Regions from separate parts of the Chromobacterium vaccinii genome, predicted to be linked through region 3. Evidence: riboswitches for the same ligand, from Rfam matches in the RefSeq annotation. Region 3 holds a riboswitch; each other region holds the start of a gene.

Region 1 (7,858 bases), 1.7 Mb from region 3:
CCCATGTGGATTTCGTAGCCGGCGGCTTCGACATCATCCAATGTCAGCCGGCCGCGCATCCGCGTCAGCCGCTTCTCCGGCGCCAGGGTGGTTTCCATGTCCAGCCAGCCCAGGCCGTCGCCGCTGCCCGGCTCGCTTTCCAATCCATCCGGATCGTGCAGCTTCTTGCCCAGCATCTGCAGGCCGCCGCAGATGCCCAGTACCTTGCCGCCGTAGCGCAGATGGCGGCGCAGCGCCTCCTCCCAGCCCTGGGCGCGCAGCCAGGCCAGGTCGGCCAGCACGTTCTTGCTGCCCGGCAGGACGATCAGGTCGGCCGCCGGGATGGGCTGTCCGGCACGCGCCAGCGTGAACTCCACCTGCGGATGCAGGCGCAACGGATCGAAATCGGTGTGGTTGCTGACGCGCGGCGCGGCCGGCGCGACCACGCGCAGCTTGTCGCCGCCGCCCGACGCGCCGCCGGGCTTGTCCAGGCCCATGCTGTCCTCGGCCTCCAGATGCAGGTCGTACAGATAGGGCAGCACGCCCAGCACCGGCTTGCCGGTGTGCTGCTCCAGCCAGTCGACGCCGGTCTGGAGCAGGGACGGATCGCCGCGGAAGCGGTTGATCACCAGGCCGACCACGCGCGCGCGCTCGGATTCGGACAATAACGCCAGCGTACCGGCCAGGTGGGCGAACACGCCGCCGCGCTCGATGTCGGCCACCAGAATCACCGGGCAGTCCACCGCCTCGGCAAAGCCCATATTGGCGATGTCGCCGTCGCGCAGATTGATCTCTGCCGGGCTGCCGGCGCCCTCGGCGACGATGCATTGATACTGTTCCGCCAACCTGGCGTGCGACTCCAGCACCGCCTGCATCGCGACCGGCTTGTAGCCGTGATAGCCGCGCGCCTCCATATTGCCGATGGCGCGGCCCTGGATGATCACCTGCGAGCCGGTATGGCTGTTGGGCTTGAGCAGCACCGGGTTCATATCGGTGTGCGGCTCCACGCGGCAGGCCAGCGCCTGCACCGCCTGCGAGCGGCCGATCTCGCCGCCGTCAGCCGTCACCGCGCTGTTCAGCGCCATGTTCTGCGGCTTGAACGGCGCCACCCTCACGCCGCGCCGGGCCAGCAGACGGCACAGGCCGGTGGCCAGCGCGCTCTTGCCGGCGTCGGACGTGGCGCCCTGGATCATGATGGTTTTGGCGGTCATGGTGATCTCCCTGCGCATGGATGGCTGACAACGCTTAGAATGGCGGCTTGATTCATTCCGGCCGCCCAAAGCGCGACAGACTTGCGCATTGGATAATACCGAGCGGCGGCCGGCCATTATATAGGGCCGCTTGTTGAATTCCGCATTGTTTCTGCCGATCGCGCTGCTGCTGGACCGCTTGCTGGGCGAACCGCCGCGCTGGCATCCGCTGGTCGGCTTCGGCCGGCTGGTCAAGGCCATGGAGCGGCTGGCCTACCCGGCCGCGCCGGAAGCTGAGCCGGTCTGGCGCATGCGGCTGCGCGGCGCGGCCGCCATCTCGCTGCTATTGGCGCCCTTCACGCTGGCCGCCTGGGCGCTGGCGAAGCTGCCGCTGCTGGAGATTATCGTTCCGGTTGCCCTGCTCTATCTGGCAGTCGGCGCTCGCAGCCTGGCCCAGCACGCCGAGGTGGTGCGCAAGGCATTGGCCGAAGGCGATCTTCAACTTGCCCGCGAGCGGGTGGGCTGGATCGTCAGCCGCGACACCAGCGAACTGGACGAAGCCGGCGTCGCCCACGCGACGATCGAGTCGGTGCTGGAAAACGGCAGCGACGCCGTCTTCGCCGCGCTGTTCTGGTTTCTGGTTCTGGGCGCGCCCGGCGCGGTACTGTACCGGCTGGCCAACACGCTGGACGCGATGTGGGGCTACAAGAACGATCGCTACCTGCACTTCGGCTGGGCCGCCGCCCGCTTCGACGACGCGCTGAACTATCTCCCGGCGCGGCTGGCCGCCCTCACCTATCTGCTGCTGGGCCATGCCGCCAAGGGCTGGCGCTGCTGGCGCACCCAGGCGCCGACCTGGTACAGCCCCAACGCCGGCCCGGTGATGGCGGCCGGCGCCGGCGCGCTGGGCGTCAGCCTGGGCGGCGGCGCGCGCTATCACGGCCAATGGAAGGAACGTCCGCCGCTCGGTTGCGGTCCCACTCCCACGCATGAAGACATCGGCCGCGCGGTGCGGCTGGTCAACCGGGGCATGTGGCTATGGGCGGCGTTGTCGCTGGCGGCCGCCATCTTGATCGGAGCGATCCATGCTTGAACACGGGGGCGGCCTGCTGCGCGCCGCGGCCGAATACGGCATTCCGGCCGGAGACTGGCTGGACCTGTCCACCGGCGTCAATCCCAATGGCTGGCCGGTGCCCACTTTATCCGCTGACAGCTGGCTGCGGCTGCCGCAAAACCATGACGGGCTGGAGGCGGCGGCGGCGGAATATTACGGCAGCGACAAGCTGCTGGCCGTGGCCGGCTCTCAGCCGGCGATCCAGCTGCTGCCGCGGCTGCGCGCGCCCTGCCGCGTCGGCATGCTGGCGCTGTGCTACGCCGAGCATCCCCACCACTGGCAGAAACGCGGACACCAGCTGTTCCGGCTGTCTCCGGACGAGCTGGCAGCCGGCATCGACCAGTTGGACGTGGTGTTGCTGTGCAATCCCAACAACCCCACCGGCGACCGCTTCAGCCCGGCGCTGCTGGAAAGCTGGCGGCAGCGGCTGGCCGCGCGCGGCGGCTGGCTGGTGGTGGACGAGGCGTTTCTGGATGCGGCGCCGGAGGACAGCATGCTGCCGCGCATCGGCAAGCCGGGACTGATCGTGCTGCGCTCGATCGGCAAGTTCTTCGGCCTGGCCGGCGCGCGCGCCGGATTCGTGTTCGGCTGGCCGGAACTGCTGCAGGCGCTGGCCGAGGAGCTGGGGCCATGGACGGTGGCTGGCCCGGCGCGCGAGGCGGTAAAGCTGGCGCTGCGCGACATCGCCTGGCAACAGACGATGAAAACCAAGCTGCAGCGCGACAGCTCCAGGCTGCAACGCTGCCTGGAGCGGCACGGCCTGCCGCCCGCCGGCGGCTGCGAATTGTTCCAGTGGGCACCTGGCGCGCGCAGCCTTTCAACGCACCGCTACCTGGCCGGCCGCGGCATCCTGACCCGCTACTTCGAATCCATCCCCAGCCTGCGCTTCGGCCTGCCCAAGACCGACGCCGACTGGGTTCGGCTGGAGCAGGCGCTCACCGACTGGCGGCGGCACGACATCCGCGATTGAGCGAACGCGACGGAGCCCGGCGCGGCGGTTCACAGCATCGGCGTTGTCACGTATGATCCAGTCCAATCAATGACGGTGCCCCTAGAGGGTGAAACGGGAACGCGGTGCGAAACCGCGGCTGCCCCCGCAACTGTAAGCGCAGAGTCCACGCCTGACGCCACTGGCCCCTAGCAAGGTCGGGAAGGCGGCGCCGGACGACGACGCGCGAGCCAGGAGACCGGCCGTCATACGTGTCGACGCAAGCAGAAACCGGGCGGGGTGTACCGGGGGATACGCACATGCGCCGCCCATGAAAAACCAGCGGACTGTGCCCTCGCTTGCGCGACGTGAATCGTCTCCGAGGGCACCATGCATCCATCCACCGCGCCGACCGCCGGCCGTCGCCTGGCGCGCCACGCGCCCATTCTCGCCGGTCTGATCCTGGCCAATCTCCTGGCCTGGGCCTGGGCGTTCGCCGCCTTCGCCGATCACCCGGCCCAGCTCGCCACCGCGCTGCTGGCCTACCTGTTCGGCCTGCGCCACGCGGTGGACGCAGACCACATCGCCGCCATCGACAACACCGTGCGCAAGCTGATGCAGGAAAAACGCCGGCCGTCGACGGTGGGCCTGTTCTTTTCCTTGGGCCACTCGGCGGTGGTCGTCATCGCCGTGGCGCTGATCGTGTTCGCCGCCAGCGCGCTGCAAAGCCGCGTGACTGGCTTCAAGGAAATAGGCGGCGTCATCGGCACCAGCGTGTCGGCCTTCTTCCTGCTGACGCTGGCGCTGATCAACCTGTCGTCCTTGCGCGCGGTGTGGGGCGCCTTCCGCCGCGCCCGCGCCGGAGAAGCCATCTGCGACGAGCAGCTGGACCTGCTGTTGAACAACCGCGGCCTGATCGCGCGCATGCTCAAACCCCTGTTCAAGATGGTGACCAAGAGCTGGCACATGCTGCCCATCGGCTTTTTGTTCGGCCTTGGCTTCGACACCGCCACCGAGATCGGCCTGTTCGCCATCGCCACCTCGCAAAGCGCCCACGGCGTGGCGCTGTGGCACATCATGGTATTCCCGGTGCTATTCGCCGCCGGCATGGCGCTAGTGGACACGCTGGACAGCATGATGATGGTGGAAGTCTATGGCTGGGCCTTCGTCAAGCCGGTGCGCAAGCTGTGGTACAACCTGACCATCACCTTCGTCTCCGTCATCGTCGCCGTCGGCATCGGCGGGCTGGAAGGCCTGGGCCTGCTGGCCGACAAGCTGCAGCTCACCGGCGCTTTCTGGGACTGGATCGCCGCGCTCAACGACGACCTGGCCCACTTCGGCTACTTCGTCGTCGCCGTCTTCCTGTTCACCTGGATCGCCTCCGCCGGCATCTACAAATGGAAGCGCTTCGACCAACTGACGCCGGAGGCGCGATGAGAACCCACGACAAACACGTGCTGATGTGCACCGGCCCGCGCTGCACGCCCGACGGCCAGGGCTCGGAAGCGATGTTCCTGCACCTGGGCCGCACCATAGACGCCTGCGAAGGCCTGCGCGCCAAGCGCACCCGCAGCCACTGCTTCGCCGTGTGCAAGGAAGGCCCGGTGATGGTGGTGTACCCGGACGGCGTCTGGTACCGCAAGGTCAGCGAAGCCGACGTCGAGCGCATCGTCTGCCAGCATCTGAAGGACGGCTCGCCCGTCGAAGAATTGATCTTCCATAAAACCGGCATCGGCGACATCGCCCCGGAGACCCAGGCATGAGCGCCGAAATCGCATTGCTGAGCCACGCCGGCACCGACCTCGCCGCGCTGTCGCGCGCGCGCTGGCCTGAGGATTTCCCCGCGGTCGCCGGCATCGCGCTGCAAGGCATAGCCGACGAAGCCGCGATGCAGACACTGCTGGACGGCCAGCTTGCCAACGCCCGCGCCATCGTGCTGCGCGTGCTGGGCCGCGCCGACGCGATACCCGGCCTGGAGCGGCTGCTGGCCCACGCCCGCCGCGTGCAATGCGCCGTCATCGTGGTCAGCGGCACAGGCGAGCCGGATCCGGAACTGCAAGCGCTATGCAGCGCGCCGGTATCGCTGCAGCAGGATGTCCACGCCTATCTGCAGGCCGGCGGCAGCGCCAACCTGGGCGAGATGATGCGCTGCCTGGCGGATAGACTGCTGCTGACCGGCTTCGGCTACCAGAGCCCGCTGCCGCTGCCGGAGCACGGCGTCTACCACCCGGAGCTGGCCGCGCCCTGCTCGCTGGAAGATTGGCTCGAAATCCGCCATCCGGACTGGCCGACCGTCGGACTGTGCTTCTACCGCGCCCACTGGCTGTCCGGCAACACCCGCTTCATCGATCTGCTGGTGGACTGCCTGGCCGAGCGCGGCGTCAACGCGCTGCCGGTGTTCACCTCGTCCTTGCGAACGATACAGGAAGGCGGCCTGCCGGCGGCATTGGCGCTGCTGGCCGATCCGCGCGCCAAGGTGTCCTTGCTGATCAACACCACCTCGTTCGCGATGGGCGACATCAACAACGACGGCCCCACCCAGCCCGGCTGGGCGGTGGAGGCGTCGGACCGGCTGGATCTGCCAGTGCTGCAGGCCATCACCAGCAGCATGACCCGCGAGCAGTGGGAAGCGTCCGACCGCGGCTTCAACCCGCTGGACACCGCGATGAACGTGGCGCTGCCAGAGTTCGACGGCCGCATCATCGGCGTGCCGCTGAGCTTCAAGCAGCCGGCCGAGGCCGGCCAGGCCGAGCAATACGCGCCGCTGCCGGACCGCGCCCGCCGCCTGGCCGGCATCGCCGCCCGGCTGGCCCGGCTGCGCCATGTGGAAAACGCCGGCAAGCGCATCGCCTTCATCTTCACCAACTCCAACAGCAAGGCCTCGCAGATCGGCAACGCGGTGGGCCTGGATTCGCCCGCGTCTCTATACTCGATGCTGCGCGGCATGCAGACACGCGGCTACCAGATGGCGGAGCTGCCGCCTGACAGCGACGCGCTGATGCACGAGCTGATAGACCGCGGCGCCTACGATCAGGATTACCTGACCGCCGAGCAGATGAAAAACGCCGCCGCCCGCGTGCCGGCCAAGCGTTATCAAGCCTGGTTCGACGAGCTGCCTGACGCGCTGCGCGACAAGATGCTGCAGCGCTGGGGCCAGCCGCCGGGCGGCGCCTACGTCGACGGCGACGAACTGGTGTTTTCCGGCCTGGATTACGGCAATGTCTTCGTCGCGCTGCAGCCGCCGCGCGGCTACGGCATGGACCCGGACGCCATCTACCACACCCCGGACCTGCCGCCCACCCACCACTACTACGCGCTGTACCGCTGGCTGCGCGACGACTGGCGGGCCGACGCCATCGTCCACGTCGGCAAGCACGGCACGCTGGAATGGCTGCCGGGCAAGGGCGTGGGCCTGTCGCAGAACTGCTTCCCGGACGCGCTGTTGGGCGACATGCCTCTGTTCTACCCCTTCATCGTCAACGATCCGGGCGAAGGCTCGCAGGCCAAGCGCCGCGGCCACGCGGTGATCATCGACCACCTGACCCCGACGATGACCACCGCCGACAGCTACGGCCCGCTGGCGCAGCTGACCCAGCTGGTGGACGAGTACTACCAAGTGGAGCTGTTGGACCCGAACAAACTGCCGCTGCTGCAGCAGCAGATCTGGGACCTGATCAAGGAAGCCAAGCTCGACACCGACCTGGCGGCGATGCTGAAGCACGACCATGACCACGGTCATGAACACGATCACGACCATGGCCATCACCATGGCCACGACCATCACCCGCATGGCGGACACCAGCATGCGCCCGCCGCCGTCCACGGCAAATACCGGCCGCAAGCGGCCAAGCCGACGGCCGCGATGAAACCGGCGACGGCCGCGGCGGCGAAATACCGCCCGGCCAAGGCCGAGCACGGCCATGGGCACCATCACCACCACGATCATGGCGACCATGGCCATCACCACGACCACCATGACCACCATCATCATGATCATCACGGCCACGACCACCACGACCATGACCACGACTGGGACGACACGCTGAACGAAGAAGGCGTGCCCTTGAGCCTGGCCAAGATGGACGGCGTGGACGTCGCCCACCTGATCGAGGACATAGACGGCTATCTGTGCGAGCTGGGCGCGGCGCAGATCCGCGACGGCCTGCACGTGCTCGGCAACGCCCCGCGGGGCGAGGCGCTGATCGACATGCTGCTGGCGCTGACCCGGCTGCCCAACCTCGGCATCCCCGGCCTGCCCGCCAGCGTGGCGGCGGCCTGCGGCGGCGACTGGCCGCTGTGGCAGCAAGACCAGGGCAAGCGCCTCTCTGAGACGCCCACTGCCTTGCAGACCTTGGCCAGCCAAGCCCTGGTCACCCGCGCCGACGCGCACGACGCGGTGCTGAAGCTGGCGCGCGCGCTGATCGCCGAGCTGGCCGCGCGCGGCTACGACGCCACCGCCATCCCGGCCGCCGTCGAATGTGTACTGCCCGGCATTGAGCCGAACGCCGATCTGGAACGGGTGCTGAACTTCGTCTGCGCCGAGCTGTGTCTCAAGCTCGCCCGCACCGCCGAAGAGATAGACAATCTGCTGCGCGGCCTGGAGGGCGGCTACGTGCCGGCCGGCCCCAGCGGCGCGCCGACGCGCGG
Region 2 (7,858 bases), 540 kb from region 3:
CGTCAGCAATGACCTGATCGAGCTGCGCAATCTGGTGCAAACCGCCGAACTGATCGTCCGCTCCGCGCTGCTGCGCAAGGAAAGCCGCGGCTTGCATTACAGCCGCGACTATCCGGACCTGCTGCCCGAAGCGGCGGAAACCGTGCTGACGCCCGAAGCCCCGCGCGGCGACTGATCTTCCCCGCTCCGCCCAAAAGCCGCCAACTGGCGGCTTTTTTCATGCCCACCAACTCGTACAGACATCAAAACAACACATTGACATTATTTATGATTATAAATAACTCAATTTGAGTTATTCGCGCTTATCATGACCCCGCGCGCAACTCGATGCCATGCGGCCGCCCAAGGCGTCTGCGCCATCGGGCCAAGCCGGCTACGGCGGCGCGGCCGACGACAATGCCGCTCGCCAGCGCGCGGCATTTCTCGAACCGCTCAACGCCCCGCGTACACCGCGCATCATTTCAGCTGTTTCATCAGGAAGCATCTCTTAGGCAGTACCACCTAGACAGGGAGAAGACCCATGAAATACGCAGCAAAACGCCTTTCCTTCCCATCCGCCATCCTCGCCGGGCTCGCCCTCCTCGCCGCCGGCTCCGCGGCCGCCCAGGGCTCCACTGCCGGCGGCGCCGAGAAGCAGGCAAGCCGCCAGCCCGACTGCGCCACCGCCTGGAACCCCGTCACGCCCTATATGGCCGGTAGCGTCGTCAGCCGCGGCGGCGTCAACTACGCCGCCGCCTTCTGGACCCAGGGCAATGCGCCGGAACAGGGCCAGGCCTGGCAGTCCGGCAAGCGCTGTCGCCCCGCGGCCCAAGCCAAAGCCGCCGACCACGACGCCAACTTCCCGCCCAACACGCTGAAATTCCTGAAGGCCAACACCGGCCTGGACGGCGAGCAGTGGGACAACATCATGAAACTGGTCAACAAGCCGGAGCAGGATTCTCTGGAATGGACCAAGTTCTACGGCTACTGCGAGGACATCAAAGACAAGCGCGGCTACACGATAGGGATTTTCGGCGCCACCACCGGCGGCTCCAATGACGAAGGTCCGGATGGCCCGACGCTGTTCAAGGAATTCGACGCCTCCAGCGGCGCATCCAATCCGTCCATCGCCGGCGGCCTGGCCCGCGCCGGCGTGCACGGCAGCATGCAGGGCAAGATCCTGAAGATCAGCGACAGCGCCAAGGTGTTCTGCGACAAGATAGGCGGCCTGCAGAACAATCCCGCCTGGCGCGACGCGATGTGGAACACCTTCTACAAGGTATACATCCAGTACAGCGTGCAGCAGGCCCGCCAGCGCGGCTTCTCCAGCGCGCTGACCATAGGCTCCTTCGTCGACACCGCGCTGAACCAGGGCGCCGCCGGCGATTCCGGCACGCTGCAGGGCCTGCTGTCCCGCTCCGGCAACAGCAGCGACGAAAAAACCTTCATGACCTCCTTCTACGCCCAGCGCAGCAAGATCGTCGACACCAACCACTACAACCAGCCGCCCAACGGCAAGAACCGCGTCAAGCAATGGAGCACGCTGTTGAATCAGGGCGAGACCGATCTGAAAAACGCCGACGCCGCGGTGCAGAAAGTCACTGACTGGGAAATGAAATAAGCCGCCCCACGCCAGGCAAAACCGCGCGCGCCTTCTCAATCGACGCGCGCGGTTTTCATTTCAACGCTTAGAAGCGGCCGTACAGCACGCCGGTCTTCTGATCCGCCGACATCGCATACACCGGCAGCGTGCCGGGCTTGGTCTCGCCCATGCCGGGCGAATTCAGCGGCATGCCGGGCACCGCGATGCCGATCAGCTTGCTGTTGCCGGCCAACAGCTGCTTGATCGCCGCCGCCGGCACATGGCCTTCCACCACATAGCGGCCCACCTTGGCGGTATGGCAGCTGCCCATGCCCGGCGTCACGCCGAGCTGGCTTTTCACCTGCTGCATATCGTCGCGATTGACGGCGGAAACGGCAAAGCCATTCTGCTTCAGATAGGCGATGTAAGCTTCGCAGCAGCCGCAGCTCGGGCTCTTGTAGACGGTGACGGGAACGGCTGCCAGAACGGGTGCGCTGGCGGCGGCCAAAGCGGCCGCGAACAGAAAATGACGCAACGGGGACATGATGCCCTCCTTTAGATGGATGTCCAGATCGATTGCGCGCGCGACAGCGCGCGGGAAGATTCAGATCCGGGCAAACTCGGGAGGACGCAACGGCGGCGGCAAGACCGGGCCGGGGAGCAGGACCGGCCGCGCCGCGATCCTCACGCCGCAACAAACCAGAACGGCCACGCCGGGCAAAGACGCCTTGATGAACAACGGCAGGCAGGCTTGCGCGCAGCCGGTAGAACCGCAAGCCGCCGCGCCATTCATCGCCGCATGCTTCGCGGATGGCTTGGCGGCCATCCCGGCGCAATCCCGCGACGCGCTCATCGCCGCGCACGCCTCGGGCGACGCCATGCCCGTCAACGGCGCATGCGCCGCCGCCATCCCGAACAGGGACAGCTGCAGCACGATCAGCAACAGCACGCGGCGCAAGACTCTCATTCCGCGACGATACCATGCCGGACGGCGCGACAAACGCACACAGATCAAATCCGCCTCATCATGCGGAGTCATCGCTCCCCAGGCGCAAGCGCCACAAATCCTGGCGCCGGGACAATTCGATCCGGGCCAGCGGCGCGACGTCGATCTGCCGATACGCCTGCGGCGGCAAGTCCAGCGCCCGCAACAGCATCGCCTTGATGGCGCTGGCGTGGGCAATGACCAGGACGTGGCCGGCCGGCCAGCGGAAATGCTCGAACCAATCGCCGACCCGCTCGATCATCGTCAGCAGCGACTCCCCCTCCGGCGCCGGACATCCCGGGTCAGACAGCCATGCATTCAAGGCCTCCGGCTCCGCCGCCGCGACCTCCCTCAACGGCAGGCCGCGCCAACGGCCATACTCCGCCTCCCGCAACGCGGCCTCCGCCTCCGCCGCGCGGCCCAGCGCGTCGGCGGTCTGCCGGGCGCACCGCTCCGGACTGCGGAGCACAAGGTCGATCAAGCCCAGCGAATCGGCCAGGCGCGCCGCCCATTCCAGCGCTTCCGGCTCCAGCGGATCATCCGCCGGAAAATGGCCGGCGCGCAGCGCGCGGGTCGCCGGCACGCACAGCAGGGTGATACGGCTCGTCATGCTCTTGGCTCTCCGTCAAAACGCCCTGAAGTTCTTTGACATTTTCTCTCGGCTCTCTAGAATCCACATCGTCTCGATGCGAGGAAGCCGGTGCGAATCCGGCACGGTCGCGCCACTGTGTATCAGCCTGATCCGCCATGCGGACAGGCATGAAAAGTCAGGTCTTCGCATCCAGCCAACCATCCGTTTCAGGACGCGTCATCCTCAAGGAGATATCTCATGCATGCAAGCCCCGTCATGGCCCCGGCGATCCAGCCCGTGTCCCTCCCCATTCGCCAACTGCTGCCCTGGGCAGTCTTCGGCGGCATTCTGATGCTGCTGGCGATCTACTTCGTCGGCGTGGAGGAAGGCGCCGCCGCCATCTTCAACAGCATGTATGTGCACGAGTTCGTCCACGACGGCCGCCACCTGCTGGGCTTCCCCTGCCACTAAGGAGGCGCCGGACATGGTGAGAAGTCTTTTGATCCGCGGCATGATCGCGGGCTTCCTGGCCAGCCTGCTGGCTTTCGGCTTCGCCAAAATCGTCGGCGAGCCCCAGGTAGAGGGCGCGATCGCCTTCGAAGAGAAAATGGAGCTGGCGAAAAGCGGCGGACACCAGCACGATGAAATGCCGGAACTGGTCAGCCGCGGCGTCCAGTCCGGCATAGGCCTGTTCGTCGGCGTCGGCGTGTTCGGCACCGCCGTGGGCGGCCTGTTCGCGCTGGCGTTCGCCTTCGTCTACGGCCGCATCGGCGCGCTGCGCGCCCGCGCGCTGTCGGCGCAGATGGCCCTGCTGGGCTTCATCTCGTTCGCGCTGGTGCCCTTCCTCAAATATCCGCCCAATCCGCCGGCGGTGGGCGATCCCGGCACCATAGGCTCCCGCACCGCATTGTTCTTCGGGATGATCGCCGTGTCGCTGGCGGCGCTCGCCATCGCGGTGTTCCTGGCCCGCAGGCTGATCGCCCGCTTCGGAACTTGGGATGCGACGCTGATCGCCGGCGCGGCCTTCATCGCGCTGGTGATCGTCGCCCAGGCGCTGTTGCCCGAGGTGAACGAGATTCCCGAGCAATTCTCCGCCGTGCTGCTGTGGCGCTTCCGGATGGCGTCATTCGGCATCCAGGCGATACTGTGGGCTGGGCTGGGCGTGGCATTCGGCAGCCTGGTGGAACGACTGCTGGAAGATCGCCGCGGGGCGTTTCAGATCAGTTGAACGAAAACGATCCCACTCCCGACACCCTCGCCCCGGCGGGGGTGTTTTGTTTCCGCAACCGCTCGATCAGCGCCGCCCGGCCGGCGGACGAATCAATGCGCCGCCCGCCTCGCTTCCTCTGCCGCCAGCTTATGCTGAGCCTGCCGGTCTCCGTGCTGCGCCTCCTTGGCGGTCTGGGCCACGGTTTCCGCAGCTTCTTGCAAAGCCCGCGCCGCATTGCTGATAGTCACCTTGTCCTGCGCCACGGGCTGGGCAGGCTGCGCCTGGACTTGAGCTTGCGCTTGCGGCGCAGATGCGGCGTCTTGCGTCGATGCGGCCGGAGGAGGCGCAGGTGTTTGAGGGACCGGAGTGGAAACGGAGGCGATCATCATGGTGTGTCTCCCGAAAGGATTCGAACGCGCAACGGCGCGATGCGGGACGCACGCGCAGCATCATGCCATTTCAACCTAGCAGCCCAGACTTAGCCCAGACTTAGCCCGCCTCGCTCCTCTCTCGCCGCCTGCATGCTGACGGACACGCGCAGGCCCGATTGGCCCGTCTCGTCCCGGAAAGACAGGCTTACCCTGGCGCCGATCCGCTCCGCGATGGTCCTGACGATGGATAAACCCAGCCCCGCGCCCTGCTGGCCGCTGCCCAGGCTGCGGTAAAAAGGATCGAAAACCCGCTCCCGTTCCTCTTCGGGGATGCCGGGACCGGTATCGTCTATCGTCAGAACCGTCCGCCCCTCCGCCTCGCCGACCGCCAGATCCACCCTGCCGCCCTCCGGCGTATAGCGGATGGCGTTGTCCGCCAGGTTCCTGACCAGCGCGAACAGGTCCAGCTCGTTCGCCCATACTTTGGCATCGCGCTCACCCTCCACGCCGATGTCGATATGTTTGGCTTCGGCCAAGGGCAGCAGGTCTTCCAGCACCCGGCGGTAGACGGCCAAAACCGAAACCGGCGACAGCGGCGGCTCCACCGCCGATTGCGCCCGGGCCAGCGCCAACAACTGATCCAGCAGATCGCGGCCGCGCGCGATGCCGCCGCGCAGCGCGGACAACCGCTCCCGCGCCGCATCGGACATCTCTGCGTCGGCCAATCGCTCCGCCTGCAACGATAGCGCCGCCAGCGGAGAGCGCAGCTCATGGGCGGCATCCGCGACGAAGCGCCGCTGCGCCCGCATCGATTGCGCGACACGCTCCAGCAGGCGATTGATGGCAGACACGAACGGTTTGATCTCCACCGGCACGCCCTCCGCATCCAGAGAGTGCAGCTGCAGCTGCAGCTCCGCCCGCCGGTCCACCTCGCGGGACAGCTCGGCGATCGGCTGGAACATGCCCCGCACCAGCCTAGCCACCATCAGCAACAGCAACGGAATCAGCAGCAGGAAAGGCATCACCGCGCGCAGCGCGCCATCCCGGGCGATCTCGTCGCGAAAGCCTTCCTCCTGTGCAACGGCGATCCGCTGCCCGTCCTTCATCGTCCGCACCAGCACGCGGAAATTCTCCCCATTGGTCGCTACGGTCAGCAAGCCGTCAGGAAGGGACTTCTCCAGCCTCAGCACGCCGCCGGCATCAATGCCAGGCGCCGATGGCCTCCAGCTTCCCAGCCGCTGCACGATTACCCGGGACTCCTCGTTTCCCCCCTGGATTCCGCCCTCTGGAAAATCCGCCGGCAGCCGCTCCCGATCCAGCAGCGCAGCCACCTGGCGCAGCACGTCGTCCTGAAGCTCGTGCGCCTCGTCGAGCGCGGAAACAAAAGAAAAAGCGCCTGCGACCGCGCCGAAAACCAGGATGCCCAGGGTCAGCGCGAAAGACAGCCTCACTTGCACCGATTCGTTCAAACGCCTTTTGATACCATCCATCCCGCGCCCCTGACATTCTTGATGACCTCGCTGCCCAGCTTGCGACGCAGCGAGTGGATCAGAAACTCGACCGCATTGCTTTCCACCTCTTCGCCCCAGCCGTAGATCCTCTCTTCCAGATTGCCGCGCGACAGGATGGCGCCCGGACGGATCAACAGCGCATGCAGCAAGGAGAATTCGCGGTTGGACAACGGGATCGGCGCGCCGTCGGCGACCGTCGCCATCCGCGTGGCCGGGTCCAGGAACACCACGCCGTTGCCCAGCAACGGCGCCGCGCTGCCGCCTTTCCGCCTCAGCACGGCGCGCATGCGCGCCAACAGCTCCGCCATCTCGAACGGCTTGGCCAGATAGTCGTCAGCGCCGCCGTCCAAAGCGCGCAAACGGTCGTCCAGGCCGTCGCGGGCGGTGATGACCAAGAGCGGGATCTCATCGCCGCCGGCGCGGATGGCGGCCAGCACCGACAGCCCGTCCTTGCCCGGCAAGCCCAGATCGAGCAAGGCCAGGTCGTAGCGCTGGCATCCCAGCGCGGTCAGCGCGGAATACCCGTCCCGTACCCAATCCACCGCCTGCCCCTCGTCCCGCAACGCGGCCTGGACCGCCTCCCCTATCATCGGATCATCCTCGATCAGCAATACCCGCATCATTCTCTCTCCATCGTTCCTGGCCCGCCTCCTGGCAGTCGGACGCGTCGGCCTTGGCTTCACGCGGCCTCCGCCGCTTGTCCTGCCGCCTGGCCGGCGCGGCGCGGGCCGCGCGCTTGCCCTGTCCATCCCCCGCAGCGCTCAGGCGCGGAGCCATCCGGCGGCGATGAAACGGCTGAGCAGAGCGCGGCGCGCATGCTGCGCGAAGCGGTGGATCGGTTCCAGGCGCCGTTCATTTCGCGGTCCGGTCAGCCAGGCCGCCGTCAGCGCCGTCGCGGCGGCGCCCAGCATGTCCAGCGGAAAATGGACGCCCAGATAAATGCGCGCCCAGGCCATGGGCAACCCCAGCGCGGCCAGCGCCCAGCCGACGCGGCGACTGCCAGGCCGCAGCAGCAGGCTGAAGGCGGCGGACCACCACAGCGTCAGGTGGTCGCTGGGAAAAGAAGAGTCCGCGGCATGCGGAATCAAAGTATGTCCGAGCCCTATCATGAACGGCCGCGGATGCTGCCAGGCCAGGCTGATCAGCAGATTGGCCGACAGCCCCGCCAACCCGGCCAGCGCAGCCGCCTGCATGGCCCTGCGGACGGACTCTCTCCCGCGCAGCCAAGCCAGTCCGATTCCGACGGGAACGGCCCAGATCAGGGATTCGGCGCAGAACGTTGCCAGATGCAGCATCGCCGGCGCCGGACGCGCGGGCGCGTTCAGCCACGAGAACAAAGTAAAATTAAGGTTTTCCATGACCTTGACCATGCGAATGAGGCCGTCAGTCCAGTTCATCGCGATCCGCCTTGTCCTCCCGGGACGAAACCACCGTCCCCGAGTCGGGATCGACCCTGACATCGAGCACCTTGCCGCCGCTGGCCACCGCTACCGCATACGCCCAGCCTAGGCTGGCGCGTTCGTACTCCGCGCGAATGGCTTTGCCGTTGGCGTGCCGTTCGGCGGCCATAATGGCCTGGGTCAACGGGATTCTGGCCTTGGTTGTGGCCAGGACATCGCTCTCCGCGCCGTTTCTCGCGGCATAGGCGG
Region 3 (7,858 bases):
GGAGGATGCGGCCAAGACGCTGGTGGCGCGGCTGAAGGCGGCCGGCTACGATAAGGCGGTGGTCAAGTCCAAGGATCAGCCGGCCAAGATCACCGCGCTGACCTTCAAGGACCTGGACGCGGCGCAGGCCGAGCGCCTGAAGGCATTGCAGAAGCGGCTGACGCCCGGCATCGCGCTGAAGGGCTGCTGAGCGGAGGCCGTGGCCAAAGCTTGATCCAGCGGCTTGCCAAGCGGACATGCTGCGGCGCAATATCGACAACGGCGGCGACAGGCCGCCGTTTTGCTTGCCAGGCTTTCCATGACTCGACACATCCACATTACCCGGCTGCTGGACCGCGGCCGCTTCAACGACAGGATATTGCGCCAGCTCGGCTGGGCGATGGCCTTCATCGCCGGCGCGATCAACGCCGGCGGCTTCCTGGCGGTGCACCGCTACACTTCGCACGTGTCCGGCATCGTGTCAGGCATGGCCGATGCCTGGGCCACCGGCGAGATCGGAGTGGGATTGTCGCTGCTGGTGATGTTGTGCAGCTTCATCGGCGGCGCGATGCACAGTACTTGGCTGATCCTGTGGGCGCGGCGGCAGCGGCTGCGCGGCGGCTACGGCGTGTCGATGATGGAAGAGGCGTTGCTGTTGCTGGTGTTCGGCCTCTTGGGGGCCGGGTTGTCGCTGCACAAGGGCCTGTTCACCCCGCCGACGGTGATGCTGCTGTGCTTCATCATGGGCATGCACAACACCATCGTCACCAAGCTGTCCGGCGGCCTGTTGCGCAGCACCCACATGACCGGCATCGCCACCGATATCGGCATCGAGCTGGCCAAAATGAGCTATTACAACCACGAACGCAATCCGCGGGTGGCTGCGGTGCGCTCCAACCACAAGAAATTCCGCGTCTACGCGCTGATCCTGTTGGCCTTCTTCCTGGGCGGCGTGGTGGGCGCGCTGGGCTTCAAGCACCTGGGTTTCAGCTTCACGCTGCCGCTAGCCTTGTTCCTGTTCCTGCTGGGCCTCAGGCCCGCCTGGTACGACGTCAGGCTGCGCTGGCGCTGGTGGCGCGGCCGCTGGGCGTCGCGGCGCGCGCGGGCCGCCGCGCAAGGCGGACGTTCCGCATCCTGAGGCGGCGGCCAGCGTTACGCTCAGAGCGAGATCACCGCGCTTGCCGCCGCCCACATCGCCTGCGACATGTTGTGCCTGATGCGCAACAAGAAGGTGGCGGGCATGTTGTAAGCGGTTGGCCGTTTTAAGAAAATGCCGTCGCGCTGGGGTCCCTGCGGGCGGCATTTTTTGTTGGGGTGAAAAAAGATGGGTGAGAGCGCAGGGCCGGTCGGTGACCGCTAAGATCCTTTTGGCCTGCCTGGCGGGCAGCCCCGCCGTGTAAATTATGTCCGCGCAGCGGACTCAGATTAGGTTTGCCTGTCGATTCTGATGCCGCTCAGATTGCGGATGGGCATCAAACCCACGCCGGCACCCGCCACAGCAGCAAGCCCAGCATCGCGATTTCGCAAAGCTCCACGCCCGCGCCCAGGCAGTCGCCGGTCATGCCCCCCAGGCGGCGCTTCAGGAAGGCCCACCAGGCCAGGCCGGCCAGCGGGGCCAGTAGCAGCGCGGGGGCCAGCCAGGCCGACAGCGCCAGCAGCGCGGCCAGGTTCAGGCCCATGCCGGTCCAGTCGCGTTGCCAGGCGAAGCGCTCTCCGCTGCCCGGCGCGATGGCCGGCAGCGTGGCCGACCAGACGACGGCGAAGCCGCGCGCCCAGGCTGGGACCAGCAGCAGGCCCCAGGCCGGGCCGCCGTGGCGGGCGGCCAGCATCAGCAGCACCAGCTTGGCGGCGACGGCCAGGATCAGCGAGAGCACGCCGAAGCTGCCTAGATGCGGGTCTTTCAGCACTTCGAAGAAACGCTCGCGCGAGCGGTGGGCCGCGCCCAGCGCGTCGGAAAGATCGGCCAGCCCGTCCAGATGCAGGCCGCCGGTCACCATCACCCAGGCCAGCAGCGCCAGCAGCGCCGCCAGCCAGGGGTCGACCAGGCCGCCCAGCCGTAGGGCGGCCAGCAGCAGCGCGCCGACGATGACGCCGACGGCGGGAAACCAGCGCGCGCTGGCCGCCAGCCATTCGGGTTTGAAATCGGCCAGCTGCGGGGTGGGCAGCCGGGTCAGGAACTGCACCGCCAGGATCAGTCCGCGCATGCGGACTCCAGGCGCAGCAGATAGGCCGGGTGGCCTTCCAGCATCGACAGCTGGACGAAGCCGCCGCGTTGCACCGTCATCAGTTTGGCCACCGCGAACTCGGTGCCCAGCAGCTCCGCCATCAGCACCGTGATCACGCCGCCATGCGTCACCAGCAGCCGGTGGCTGCCGCGGGCTTCGGTCATCCAGTCGGCCAGGCCGGCCAGTACCCGGGTGCGGAACTGCTCGAAGGTTTCGCCGCCGGGCGGACTGAGCCGGCCGGCGGCCAGCGCGTCGCCCCAGCCGGGGTGGGCCTGTTCCAGATCGGCTACCGGGTGGCCGTCCCAGCCGCCGAAATCCATCTCGGCGAAGCGCGGGTCCACCTTCAGCGTCAGCGAGCCGGACAGCGCCTGCCTGACCGAGAACTCGCGGCAGCGCTGCAGCGGCGAGGTGGCGATGCTGGTGACCGGCGCCAGGTTGCTGATGCGTTTCCAGCTATGTTCCAGCTGCTGGTGCCCAAGCTCGGTCAGCGGCAGGTCGGTCAGGCCGATCAGCCGGCCGTCGTGGTCGATGTCGCCGTGGCGCAGCAGGGTCAGCGTGTAGGGATTCATGCCGACTTGCCGCTGATGCCGGCTTCTGCGAAGGTGGCCATGCCGTTGTGCAGCTTCACCGCCAGTTGCAGCAGCGGCACGCACACGGCGGCGCCGGAGCCTTCGCCCAGGCGCATGCCCAGGTCCACCAGGGGGGGCAGCTGCAAGGCTTTCAGCGCCAGATCATGGCCGGATTCCGCCGAGCGATGGCTGGCCAGCAGCCAGTCGTGCAGCGAGGGCTCCATCGTTTTGGCGCACAGCGCGGCGGCGCTGGCGATGAAGCCGTCCACCAGCGACGGCACGCCCAGCCGCGCGCCCTCCAGGTAAAAGCCGGCGATCGCGGCGATTTCCAGGCCGCCCAGCTCGGACAGCGTGTCCAGGCCGCTGAGGTTTTCCCAGGCCACCCGGGCCAGCGCGGTCTTCACCGCGCGATGCTTGTTGGCCAGGCCGGCGTCGTCGACGCCGGTGCCGCGGCCGACCACCAGCTCAGGCGCCGCGCCGGTCAGCCGGCAGATCAGCGCCGCCGACGCGGTGGTGTTGCCTATGCCCATGTCGCCGGCGATCAGCAGGTTGGCGCCGGCCTCCACCGCGCGGCGCGCGGCGGCGCGGCCGGTCTCCAGCGCGGCAGCTGTTTCATCGGCGCTCATGGCGGCCTGCTTGGCCAGATTCTGGCTGCCGGGCCTCACTTTGGCGTGGACGATGGGCAGCGCGGAGACATCGCCGGCCACGCCCACGTCCACCACTTCCAGCCGCGCGTCCAGCGCGCGCGCCAGAACGCAGATGGCGGCGCCGCCGTTGGCGAAGTTGCGCACCATCTCGGTGGTGACCGCGGACGGGAAGGCGGATACGCCTTCCACCGTGACGCCGTGGTCGGCGGCGAACACAGTGATGGCTGGCCGCAGATCTTCCGGCTGGGCGCGGCCCTGCCAGGCGGCGAAGCGGCAGGCCAGTTCCTCCAGTTGTCCCAGGCTGCCGGGCGGCTTGGTCAGGATGGCCTGACGGGCGCGGGCGGCGTTGCGGGCGGAAAGATCCAGGGGTTTGCTGCTGTTCATGGTATGGGCCTGCTGCGGGAGCGGACGGGGGTCCGGATGATGAATGGGAACCGGCGCGCGGCGTCGGCTGGACTCTAAGCATATTACTGCTTGGCCGGTGCCGCCAAAAGTCCGGCGGGTTATAATCCGCCGATCAGCAGGTGTCCGGAGGCGCGCTGTCTTGCGCGCCCGGATGAAACGGGAAGCCGGTGAGAAACCGGCGCTGCCCCCGCAACGGTAAGGCCTGGCGTGCATGCGCCCAGGCGGCGCAAGGGCCACTGTCTTCAGGACGGGAAGGCGCGCCGCCGGCAAGGCCCAGCCCGGAGACCGGCCTGCGCTGCCACTGGCCGGAAGCCGGTGGACCACTGGAGTATCGCGGGGAGGCGATTCGACAGACGTTCCGGTTCTGCCGTGCCGTCCTTTGCTGCTGTTGTCCTCTTCGCACTCAACGTTGACCCTATCGTGGAGTGTGTTTTCATGTTCAAGCTTCAAACCTGCGCCGCGCTGACGGCGCTGGCCTGTTCCAGCCTGGCCCTGGCTGATGGCGTGCCCCAGTTCGTCGGTGATCCGGTGATCGTGACGGCGAGCCGCATCGCGCAACCTCTGTCCAAAACGCTGGCCGACGCCACCGTGATCACCCGAGATGAAATCGAGGAAAGCGGCGCGCAGACGTTGCAACAGGTGTTGTCGCGCCAGGCTGCCGTCACGATTACCAGCAACGGCGGTCCGGGCACGACCAGCAGCATCTTCATGCGCGGCACCAATTCCAACCACACGGTGGTGTTGGTGGACGGGATGCGCATTTCGTCGGCGACGACCGGCACCACGGCCATCCAGAACATTCCGCTGGCGCAGATCGAGCGCATCGAAATCCTGCGCGGACCGGCTTCCAGCCTGTACGGCGCCGACGCCATCGGCGGCGTGATCCAGATATTCACCCGCAAGGGCGAGGGTGCGCCGCGTTTCAACGCCGGTTTCGAGACCGGCAGCCGCGGCACTGGCAAACTGACGGCCGGCGTGGACGGCAAGAGTGGCAATACCGCTTATAGCCTGCAGTTGAGCCATGCCGAGTCCAATGGTTTCTCGGCAACCAATTCGAAGAACGCGTTTGGATACAACCCGGATAACGATGGCTATCGCAATGACGGCTACACCGCCAATGTGACCCAGACGCTGGCGCCGGGGCACGATTTGACGCTGCGCCTGTTCCAAACTTTTGCCCGAGCCGATTTTGATCAAAATCTGGTTGGACAAGACTGGACCGATACCCGCCTGACTGGGCAGAGCCTAGAGTCGCGTAATCGTTTTACCGATCTCTGGACTAGCACGCTGCGTTTCAGCCATAGCCAGGACAAGCAGGAAACGTTCAGCGACGCGGCAGGTGGGCAGCGAAACAGCCTGTACCAAACGACCCAGAACGAGTGGACATGGCAGAACGATTTGTCCACTGCGTGGGGCAACTTTGCGCTGGGGGCGACTCATAACGACCAGAGGGTGGAAAGCAGCGATCTATTCACCAAGAACACGCGCGCCCAGTACGCTGGATTCGCCACATACCAGCTTGAGAAAGGAAAGAGTCTGTTCCAGGCTAGCTTGCGTCGCGATCATGATGACCAGTTCGGCGGCAAGACGACGGGCAAGCTGGATTACGGCTATCGATTTGCTGATGGCTGGTTGGCCCGGGCAGGCTATGGCACGGCTTATAAAGCGCCCACGTTTAATGATTTGTACTATCCGCCTACCGATATGCCCGAGTACAACTACCACTATCGGAGCAATCCGAATTTGAAACCGGAAAGCTCGCTCAATAGCGAGCTGGCACTGGTTTATAGCAAGAATGCTAGTCGTTTCAGTTTGACTGCGTTCCATAACCAAGTTAGCGATTTGATTGCTTCCACTACCACTGCGGATGGTATCGATACTCGGATAAATGTCAGCCGCGCAACCATCCGTGGTTTGACGTTAGAAGGCGCTACGATGGTGGCGGGAGTCGATCTGGGCGCCAATCTTACGCTGCTGGATGCTCGCGATGACGGCACTGGCCATAGGTTGGAGCGCCGTCCGCGTCAGAGCGCCAATTTCACAGCGAGCAAAGAGCTGGGCAGGTGGACGCTGGGTGCGGAACAGCAGATCGTTTCCCGCAGATACGACGATCCGGCGAATACCGAGTCCAAAGCGCTGCACGGTTACGGCGTGACCAACGCCTTCGCCAACTACCGCTTCGCCAAGAGCTGGACCGCGACAGCCCGCGTCGACAATCTGTTCGACCGCGAATACGAAACCGCTTACGGCTACAACACCGGCGGCCTGGGCGCCTTCATCGGCGTGCGTTACAGCCAATAAGGGATAGGCCATGCCCCACCTGATCACCGGCGGTGCCCGCAGCGGCAAGAGCCGCCATGCCGAAGACCTGGCCCGCCGTCATGGCGGACCGGTGTGCTATCTCGCCACCGCCGAGGTGCGCGACGCCGAGTTCGCGCGCCGGGTGGCGCTGCACCGCGAGCAGCGGCCGGCGCATTGGAGCGTGGCGGAGGCCGGCCGCGGCTTGGCGGCCATCATCGCCGCCCACGACGCGCCGGGCGGCTTGCTGCTGATCGACTGCCTGGGCATGTGGCTGATGCGCTTTTTCGGCGAGGCCGGTTTCGATGAGGCCGAGTATGCGGCCGAGCGCGACGCGCTGCTGGCGGCGCTGGACGGGGCGAGGGGAGAGATCCTGCTGGTCAGCAACGAAGTGGGTTGGGGCGTGGTGGCGGGCGATGCCGAAACCCGCCGCTTCGTCGACGAATTGGGCCGGCTCAACCAGCTGGCGGCGTCGCATTGCGGCCGGGTGACGCTGGTGGCCTGCGGCTTGCCGCTGGCGTTGAAGGGGGAGGCGGCATGAAGCGGGCGTTGTTTGGCGTGTGTCTATTGCTGGGCGCGGCGCGCGCCGGTGCGGCGATCCAGGTCGAGGACGGCGCCGGCAAGGCCGTGGCGCTGGAGCGGCCGGCGGCGCGCATCGTCAGCCTGGTGCCGCACGCCACCGAGCTGTTGTTCGCCGCCGGGGCCGGCGGCAAGGTGGTGGCCGCCGTCGATTACAGCGACCACCCGGAAGCGGCGAAAAAGCTGCCGCGCGTCGGCGGCTTCACCGGCTTCAGCCTGGAGGCGGTGTTGCGGCAGAAGCCCGATCTGGTGGTGGCCTGGCAGGACGGCGGCACGCCGCGCGAGCTGGAGCGGCTGCGGCGCATGGGGGTGCCGGTGTTCATCAGCCATCCATTGCAACCGGACGACGTGGCGCAGGAAATCGTCAAGCTGGGCAAATTGGCCGGCACCGACGCCGCCGCGGCGCAGGCGGCCGCGGCCTACCGCCAGCGGCTGGCGGCGCTGCGGCAGCGCTACGGCGGCCGCGCGCCGGTGCGGGTGTTCTACCAGCTGAGCCAGACGCCCATCTTCACCGTCAGCGGCAAGAGCTATATCGATGCGCTGATCCGCGTCTGCGGCGGCGTGAACGTGTTCGCCGACCTGCCGTTGCCGGCTCCGCAGGTATCGACCGCCGCCGTGGTGGCGGCGCGGCCGCAGGCCATCGTGGCCGGAGACGACGCCACGCTGGCGATGTGGAAGCGCTGGCAGGCATTGCCGGCGGTGGCGAACGGCGCGCTGCTGGCCCTGCCCGGCGACGCCATCACCATCCCCGGACCGAGGCTGGTGGACGGCGCGGACCAGCTGTGTGCCCGGCTGGACACAGCGCGGCAGCGGCTGGGTTTGACGCCCAAGTAGCCGCCCGTTATCCTCGCCGCCATGGACAATGAACTGGAATACCTCGAATCCCGCGTCGCGGCGCTGATCGCCCGCATCCGGGAACTGGAAGTCCAGAACGGCCGGTTCGCCGAGGCGCTGTCCGAAGCGCTGAAGGAGAACGCCGAGCTGAACTTCCGCGTCAACGAAACCCGCAGTCGGGTGGCGGCCCTGGTGGCGCGCCTGCCCGCCGCGCCGGAGAACGAGCAATGAGCGACGTGGTTCAGGTCGACATCGAGCTGCTGGGCAGGCATTTCACCATCGGCACGCCGCAGGACGAGCAGGAAACGCTGTTGGAAGCGGT

Evidence for each region. Region 3 has a riboswitch for cobalamin ahead of BKX93_RS12905 (TonB-dependent receptor domain-containing protein). Riboswitches for the same ligand answer to the same signal wherever they lie in the genome.
Region 1: another riboswitch for cobalamin. It lies ahead of BKX93_RS21025 (HoxN/HupN/NixA family nickel/cobalt transporter); the one in region 3 lies ahead of BKX93_RS12905 (TonB-dependent receptor domain-containing protein).
Region 2: another riboswitch for cobalamin. It lies ahead of BKX93_RS10455 (CbtB domain-containing protein); the one in region 3 lies ahead of BKX93_RS12905 (TonB-dependent receptor domain-containing protein).

What each region holds. Positions count from the first base shown of each region.
Region 1 is NZ_CP017707.1:4,537,093-4,544,950, reverse strand. It holds gene BKX93_RS21040 (cobyric acid synthase) at 1-1,190, opposite strand, end outside; gene cbiB (adenosylcobinamide-phosphate synthase CbiB) at 1,324-2,262, shown strand; gene cobD (threonine-phosphate decarboxylase CobD) at 2,255-3,253, shown strand; cobalamin riboswitch at 3,310-3,493, shown strand; gene BKX93_RS21025 (HoxN/HupN/NixA family nickel/cobalt transporter) at 3,602-4,648, shown strand; gene BKX93_RS21020 ((2Fe-2S) ferredoxin domain-containing protein) at 4,645-4,974, shown strand; gene BKX93_RS21015 (cobaltochelatase subunit CobN) at 4,971-7,858, shown strand, end outside.
Region 2 is NZ_CP017707.1:2,248,811-2,256,668, forward strand. It holds gene nadB (L-aspartate oxidase) at 1-175, shown strand, start outside; gene BKX93_RS10435 (chitosanase) at 521-1,600, shown strand; gene BKX93_RS10440 (DUF411 domain-containing protein) at 1,668-2,105, opposite strand; gene BKX93_RS10445 (hypothetical protein) at 2,166-2,519, opposite strand; gene BKX93_RS10450 (histidine phosphatase family protein) at 2,587-3,156, opposite strand; adenosylcobalamin (AdoCbl) riboswitch at 3,212-3,373, shown strand; gene BKX93_RS10455 (CbtB domain-containing protein) at 3,376-3,588, shown strand; gene BKX93_RS10460 (CbtA family protein) at 3,602-4,345, shown strand; gene BKX93_RS10465 (hypothetical protein) at 4,438-4,716, opposite strand; gene BKX93_RS10470 (ATP-binding protein) at 4,806-6,188, opposite strand; gene BKX93_RS10475 (response regulator transcription factor) at 6,164-6,829, opposite strand; gene BKX93_RS10480 (undecaprenyl-diphosphatase) at 6,971-7,606, opposite strand; gene BKX93_RS10485 (PepSY domain-containing protein) at 7,593-7,858, opposite strand, start outside.
Region 3 is NZ_CP017707.1:2,790,871-2,798,728, reverse strand. It holds gene BKX93_RS12930 (SPOR domain-containing protein) at 1-190, shown strand, start outside; gene BKX93_RS12925 (YoaK family protein) at 299-1,117, shown strand; gene cobS (adenosylcobinamide-GDP ribazoletransferase) at 1,452-2,183, opposite strand; gene BKX93_RS12915 (histidine phosphatase family protein) at 2,171-2,773, opposite strand; gene cobT (nicotinate-nucleotide--dimethylbenzimidazole phosphoribosyltransferase) at 2,770-3,804, opposite strand; cobalamin riboswitch at 3,926-4,133, shown strand; gene BKX93_RS12905 (TonB-dependent receptor domain-containing protein) at 4,261-6,126, shown strand; gene cobU (bifunctional adenosylcobinamide kinase/adenosylcobinamide-phosphate guanylyltransferase) at 6,137-6,664, shown strand; gene BKX93_RS12895 (cobalamin-binding protein) at 6,661-7,536, shown strand; gene BKX93_RS12890 (hypothetical protein) at 7,558-7,767, shown strand; gene BKX93_RS12885 (cell division protein ZapA) at 7,764-7,858, shown strand, end outside.